DNA from 2 places in the Bacillus songklensis genome. Region 1 is predicted to be linked to the other one. Evidence: predicted binding sites of a transcription regulator. Region 1 holds the regulator's gene; the other holds the start of a gene.
The links. The regulator Rex, encoded in region 1, represses fermentation and respiration genes when NADH is low (regulators of the CRP and FNR family bind a similar motif). The targets are predictions, from matches to a motif close to TTGTGAAATATTTCACAA.
Positions count from the first base shown of each region.

Region 1 (3,702 bases):
CGATTTTTGCTCATGTGATGATGAATACCATTGTCGTCCTTAGCCAAACTATTTTTGCAGATCGCCTCGAAGAAATGCAAAAACAAGCGGAGCAAATGCAATTTATTTTTGGAGGCTTTTTATGATGAGAACGACCCCTCTTGTTATGGGATTAATTTATACCTTTATGGGCATTTTATTTACGTACCTTGCCATCGGAAGTGCCGAAAAAGGAATTTGGGATTTTACGACCATTGTGTTAATGATTGTGGCCACCTTCGATTTTGGCGTGGCAATTCGTGTATTTATCCTGCATTATAAAATCAAAAAAATTCAAAAAAACAAAAAATAACCTCCCGCCATCAGCGGGAGGTTATTTTTTGTTCCATCTGTGCTTCTTGTCCTGCTTTTAATACTTTTCGGTAGGCTGATTTTGAAATCAGGATACTTACTTCATAAAGCAGCAGCAATGGCAGTGTCACCATCATATGTGAAACAACATCCGGCGGGGTAATAAGAGCTGCAATCACCAGTAAAACAAAATAAGCATATCTTCTGATATTTGCCAGAAACATGGGTGTCACAATGCCTAATCTCGTTAAAAACATGATGACGACGGGTAATTGAAACAAAAGCCCAAATGGGAGCGTCAATTTTAATAAAAATTGGAAGTACTCATTGATCCCGATTACTTGTTGGATATTTAAATCATCTGCCAATTCGGTCATAAAATGAACGACAAACGGAAACAGGACAAAATAAGCAAACGAAATGCCGCCCAAAAATAAAAAGAGCGAAACGGGAATGTAGCTCAATGTAACTTTTCGTTCCTTTTCATAGAGACCAGGGCTAATAAATGCCCATAGTTGATAAAGAACGACAGGTGACGAAAGAATACAGCCAATAATAAAAGCGAACTGCATATAAATTTTAATTGGATCGGTTAGGCGGAACGCATTCATCGTCAGCTCTTGTGCCTCATCAGCTTGTTGCAAATAAAGGATAATCGGCTTGACCAAAAAGAAACCACCAATCGTCGCTGCCAAAAAGAAGACTATAGTCATGATAATTCGCTTGCGTAATTCCTCCAGATGATCATAAACCGACATTTCTTGTTCATTCATAAAGTTCATTCCTTACTTCCCATTACGCTTTTTATCATCGTCATCATCGGCTAACCCTTTTGTGGCATCCTTAAACTCTTTTAACGTATGGCCTGCTGCTTTCCCTAACTCAGGCAGCTTTTTCGGTCCAAAAATGAGTAAAGCAACTAGAGCAATCAATAGAAAACTGCCGAATCCAATACCCATGAAAAATTCCCCCTCTCCTTTTGAGTAACATCCTGTTACCTTAAGGTGACTTCGGATAATTTTTTAGAAAATAAATTAGTGATTGTAACTCAACTGCTAGGTCAATGTGATGGATTCGAATGGAATCGGGTACATTGATGCGTGCAGGAGTAAAGTTTAAAATCCCTTTAATCCCGCTTTTTACTAAACGATCTGTAATTTGCTGTGCTACGCTGGCAGGTACGGTTAAGATGGCCACTGAAATTCCCTCTGTAATTCTATCTTCCAGCTCATCTAAGTGATAAATTGGCACATCTCCAATAGTCGTTCCGACCTTGCTTTCATCTACATCAAAAGAGAACTCTATTTTTGTATTGTTATTCTTGATAAAATTATAATTTAAAAAAGCAGTCCCGAGATTTCCCACCCCGATTAACGCTACTTTCGTAATCTCATCTTGATCTAATGTTTTTCTAAAAAAGGATAACAAATAATTGACATTGTATCCATAACCTTTTTTCCCTAGTGCTCCAAAATAGGAGAAATCTCTGCGAATAGTTGCTGAATCCACTTTTACAGCTTCACTCAATTCAGCTGAAGAAACACGCTGCTTTCCTGAAGAATGCAGATTTTTTAAAAAGCGATAATAAAGAGGCAATCGCTTCGCAGTTGCTTGTGGTATTTTTAATTGCTCAGTATTCATCATTTATCCCCCACAATCCAAAAGCCTTTACATTATAGGTTCTCTCGTTTGTAATCCCCGCTTTTCCCACCGGTTTTTTCTATTAAATAGGTTGGTCCAATGATCATTGATTTATCAATAGCTTTACACATATCATAGACGGTTAATGCACAAATAGAAGCAGCCGTTAACGCTTCCATTTCCACTCCTGTACTTCCTTTTGTTTTTGCTTCCACTTTGATAAGAAGTGAGTAGCTTGTCTCTTTTTGCTCCCATGAAAAAGAAATGTTCACACCTTTTAATGGAATGGGATGACACATAGGAATAACATCAGCTGTTTTCTTTGCAGCCATAATTCCAGCCACTTGTGAAACCGCTAACACATCTCCTTTTCCAACCTCATGGCTAACAATTTTCCGATAGATTTCTTCACTTACTTGTACACTGGACACAGCAACCGCTGTACGTACTGTTTCATGTTTTTCTGAGATGTCGACCATTTTAGCTCGACCCTGGTCGTTAAAATGAGTAAAACCCACATTTTCTCCTCCTTTAATTACGACTATACACTATTTTAACAAATCTGTCTCTTGAAGTTATAGGAACATTTCTTATAATTACAGAGTGTTAATTGAACTTATCAGGCTCCTATGGGCAGTTATCCACTGCTTAATGCTTAAAATAGGATCCTACTGTCCGTTAGAACCGATAGATAATATTGGATAGTTGCCCATTCTCAATACATTAAGATACACTAAACCTATACTAGTAGAGGTGAAACATATGATTCTTTTACAATTAAACGGGATCTCCAAATTTTTTGGAGCTGAACCGATTTTAACGAATATAAAATTAGAAGTACAATGTAAAGATCGAATTGGTCTAGTTGGCCGCAACGGAGCGGGAAAATCCACTCTATTGAAAATCATTGCCGGCCTTCATTCTTATGACCAGGGAGAAATGATTAAACCAAAAGATGTCACAATTGACTATATGGGACAAAGCACCATTTTGGAATCTGAATTATCCATCTGGGATGAAATGATGACTGTATTCCAACCCTTAAAACAAATGGAACATCAGTTAAGGCATTTGGAACAACAAATGGGTGATCCTGCTTTGTTAAACAATGAGACACAATATGAAAAGCTGCTTCATGAATATGATGAACTGCAAGTTAAATTCAAAGACCAGGGCGGTTATCAATATGAGGCGGACACTCGCTCCATTTTACATGGCTTTCGTTTTTCTGATTATGACTATACTACGCCCATTTCCACACTAAGCGGTGGACAAAAAACAAGATTGGCCCTTGCTAAGCTCCTTCTGACAAAGCCGGACTTATTGATTTTGGACGAGCCTACCAACCACTTGGATATCGAGACGTTATCATGGTTAGAACAATTTTTGCAAAACTATTCAGGGGCTATTTTAATCGTCTCCCATGATCGCTATTTCCTAGATAAAGTGGTCACACAAATTTATGAGGTGTCTCGAACTACTGTTACTAAATATACAGGCAACTACTCAAACTACTTAATTCAAAAAGCAGAGCAGTACGAACGTGACTTGAAACAATACGAGAAACAGCAAGATGAAATTGCCAAATTAAATGACTTTATTCAACGAAACATCGCTCGTGCTTCTACAACCAAACGAGCCCAAAGCAGGAGAAAACAGTTAGATAGGATGGAACTGTTTCCCAAACCTTCCGGCTACGAAAAATCGGCTTCTTTTATGTTCGACATTGAG
Region 1 is NZ_JBHRZT010000027.1:4,419-8,120, reverse strand. It holds gene ACFOU2_RS07650 (CPBP family intramembrane glutamic endopeptidase) at 1-125, shown strand, start outside; gene ACFOU2_RS07645 (YdiK family protein) at 122-331, shown strand; gene tatC (twin-arginine translocase subunit TatC) at 342-1,103, opposite strand; gene tatA (twin-arginine translocase TatA/TatE family subunit) at 1,116-1,289, opposite strand; gene ACFOU2_RS07630 (redox-sensing transcriptional repressor Rex) at 1,330-1,971, opposite strand; gene moaC (cyclic pyranopterin monophosphate synthase MoaC) at 2,004-2,489, opposite strand; gene ACFOU2_RS07620 (ABC transporter ATP-binding protein) at 2,734-3,702, shown strand, end outside.

Region 2 (3,702 bases), on a different contig from region 1:
TGACATCGAGTGGGAACTCAGGCCCGAAATTGTGGTCGGTAGGTTCTCCTGGAACATCGTCTAAGTCCATTTCCGTCGGTGCCTCGACTCCTCCTACTGTTGTTCCTTATATTAAGATAGGGTTATTACCGGGCAAATATGAAATCACACCGTTTATCGGAGCAAAAAGATGGACGTTAAGAAGGGGATATGAAATCGTGAATGCAGGCATAGGGGAGGAAGAAGAACTCCAACAGGCAAGGGGGGCAGTTGCTTTTGTTCGCCGCGGGGGTCTTTCTTTTCAGGAGAAAGCCAAGAACGCTGAAAAAGCGGGAGCGGTCGCTTTAATTATAGCCAATCATGTATCTGGTACTTTTATCGGTTTATTACAGCAAAATGCGGATATTCCGATTGTCTCCATGAGTAAAGAGACGGGCGATCAAGTGGAAAAAGAAATAATGAAACAATCGGCCACCCTTTATTCTTTTTATAAGAAAAAAGAAGATCTCCTTGCCCCGTTCAGTTCAAGAGGACCTGTAACGGAAACATGGGGAATCAAACCCGATCTTGTGGCCCCGGGAATGAATATTGTGAGCACGACTCCGAAAGGATATGAAGAAATGCATGGAACGAGTATGGCAGCACCTCATATCGCAGGGGCGTGTGCCTTGATTTTACAGGCTCATCCCAGCTGGTCTGCAGAACAAGTGAAAGCGGCTTTAATGAACACTGCTAAACGATTGAAAAAAGAGGATGGAACATACTATGCTCCTTATGAGCAGGGGAGCGGACGAGTGCAAATAATGGAAGCAGTAAATGCTTCGACTCTTATTTATCCGAGTTCGCTGTCGTTTGGGGTGCAAGAGGGGACACACTCTTTTGGGAAACAAACCTTATCATTAACGGTGGAAAATGTATCAAACCGCTCTCAGTCTTATTATTTTGATTTGCCTGATGGAAAAGGAGAAGAATGGCGGCTTCCTTTACCCTTTACGCTGCACCCGAATGAGAAAAGAAAGGTAGACATTCACTTGAGGGTAGATGTTTCCCGGATGAAAAAGGGCATTCATTCTGGTTTCTTAACTGTGAAAACATCAGAGAAAAGCATTTATTTACCCTATATATATATGGTAGGGGAGCCGGGTTATCCGCGTGTGATGGGTTTTCGTTTTTATAAAGGAGATCAATCAGGAGAGTATGTATATGAATTGTTTCTGCCCGGGGGAGCGGATGAAATGGGGATTGCCTTGTATGATCCGATCACTTTGCAGTTTGTTCATTATTTGGATGTGAAAAGGAAAGTATCGCGCGGGCTGGTTAAGGAGCTGGTAAAAACATCGCTTCCAGCAGGAGTGTATAAAGCACTAGTATTCGTTAAAAAAGGTTCCAAAGAAGATGTATTGGAATCCACTATTACTATAGGAAGAAAGGATTAAACTATATAACTTAATACAAAAAATGGATTTAAAGAAATATGGCACTATATTTTCCACTATTTATACTGTGAAATTGTGTACATTTTTTGACAAATTGTGTAGTTTCCTTATAACACATTGACATTGGATAGGTCCTATTGTATGCTAACAAGGGATATATATGGTAAGGTTTTCAATAGAAGAAAGCAACCAAAAAATATCGTATTTTTTCGACAATTTTTCAGCTGTTTTGGCAGTGTTTATTTGTCTTTACCCTGAATAAATATCAATTAAACACTAAAAAATTTTGCCAAAAAGAGAGGCGGTAAAATGAGTCGAAAGCAGCGTCATCCCTTACAAGCAATGACAGCAATGTCAATGATTCTTTCACAGTTAGTGGGTTCTGTTTTACTCGGGCTATTTTTGGGGAGATGGCTTGATCAAAAATTTGGAACCGAACCACTTTTTCTTATTCTTTGCCTTCTACTCGGACTGGGAGCAGGAATTTATGCAATGCTTCGAACAGTTCGCCACTATTTCTCAGGAGAGTAGCCATGCAAGATATCAAACAATTGTTTCCAAGACTTAGATTCTACATATTGTTCATATTGGCTCTGTTTGTGATTGGATGGGGTTTTACTCCATACCACTCTGTTTTTCTGGGGCTTATATTGGGAACATCTTTCAGTTTGTACAATTTATGGATTTTAGCCCGGAAGCAAAACAAGGTCGGACAGGCTATTACAGAAGGAAAGAGAATTAGATCATTTGGTACTTTCACCAGATTTGCTGTCGCGATTTTAGCTGTTATGATTGCTGTGGAATATCCCCGCATCTTTCACTTAACAAGTGTCATTTTGGGATTAATGACATCCTATATTGTCATTATGATAGATTTATTTATCCAACTCATACGCAAATAGAAACTGAACGGGAAGAGAGGTGAATTACTGTTGGAACACGGTGCATTTACATTTACATTTTCAGGGTTAACTTTTAACCTATCTAATGTTTTGATGACATTAATTGCCTCTGCGATCGTTTTCATCATTGCTGTGGCAGCCACTCGTAGCCTTTCTGTCCGTCCTACAGGCCTGCAAAACTTTATGGAATGGGTCATGGATTTCGTAAAGGGTATTATCGGCAGTACAATGGACTGGAAGACAGGCGGCCGATTTCTTACGCTTGGAATGACATTGATTATGTACATTTTTGTATCAAACATGTTAGGCTTGCCGTTTGGAATCGTAATCGATGGCAAATTGCTTTGGAAATCGCCTACTTCAGACCCTGCAATTACTTTAACGTTAGCCGTGATGGTAGTTGTCCTCACCCATTATTATGGGATTAAGCTGAAGGGGGCAGGCGAATATTTTAAAGGGTATTTTCAACCGCTGCCTTTTTTATTCCCATTAAAAATCATTGAGGAATTTGCGAATACATTAACGCTTGGTCTTCGTCTTTACGGGAATATATATGCAGGTGAAATTTTATTAACATTGCTTGCAGGAATTGGGACAAGCGGTGTGTTTGGTGCTGTTCTTGGTGCCGTTCCAATGATCATCTGGCAAGGATTCAGTGTGTTCGTTGGTACAATCCAAGCATTTATCTTTACTATGTTAACGATGGTTTATATGGCTCACAAAGTAAGCCATGACCATTAATTATAAAAAGCAATTTTTAAGGAATTCATAATTTTTTTACCATAAAAAGGGAGGACTTTCTACAATGAATTTAATCGCAGCTGCAATCGCAATTGGCTTGGCGGCACTTGGTGCTGGTATTGGTAACGGTTTAATCGTTTCTCGTACAGTTGAGGGGGTTGCTCGTCAACCAGAAATGCAAGGTAAGCTTCAAACATTAATGTTCATCGGTATCGCATTAGTTGAGGCACTTCCTATCATCGGCGTAGTTATCGCGTTCATCGTAATGGGAAGATAATAAAGGGACTAGTTCCCCCACATAAATGGCGAAGATCGTTTTTAGGCCTTCTTCGCCATTGCTTTATGAACAGACAATAAATGTGTTGTTGAATATAGGTTGAACTTGATTTTTTGAGAGTAGCATGAAGACAGACTCTTGAAGGGAGTGAATTCTTGTGGCATTTAATTCAAATATGTTTGTATTAGGAGAAGCTGCTGGTCATGCGACAGGCGTTAACTTTGGGGATATCATTTTCCAATTGGTAACATTCCTAATCTTAATGGCATTATTACGTAAATATGCTTTCGGTCCACTAATGGGGATTATGAAGCAGCGTGAAGAACATATCGCTGGTGAAATCGCTGCAGCGGAACAGAGCAATCAA
Region 2 is NZ_JBHRZT010000073.1:140,483-144,184, forward strand. It holds gene ACFOU2_RS23925 (S8 family serine peptidase) at 1-1,415, shown strand, start outside; gene ACFOU2_RS23930 (AtpZ/AtpI family protein) at 1,725-1,946, shown strand; gene ACFOU2_RS23935 (ATP synthase subunit I) at 1,949-2,317, shown strand; gene atpB (F0F1 ATP synthase subunit A) at 2,348-3,058, shown strand; gene atpE (F0F1 ATP synthase subunit C) at 3,123-3,335, shown strand; gene ACFOU2_RS23950 (F0F1 ATP synthase subunit B) at 3,511-3,702, shown strand, end outside.
Region 2: the regulator Rex is predicted to act here: its motif matches at 1,481-1,498, upstream of ACFOU2_RS23930 (AtpZ/AtpI family protein).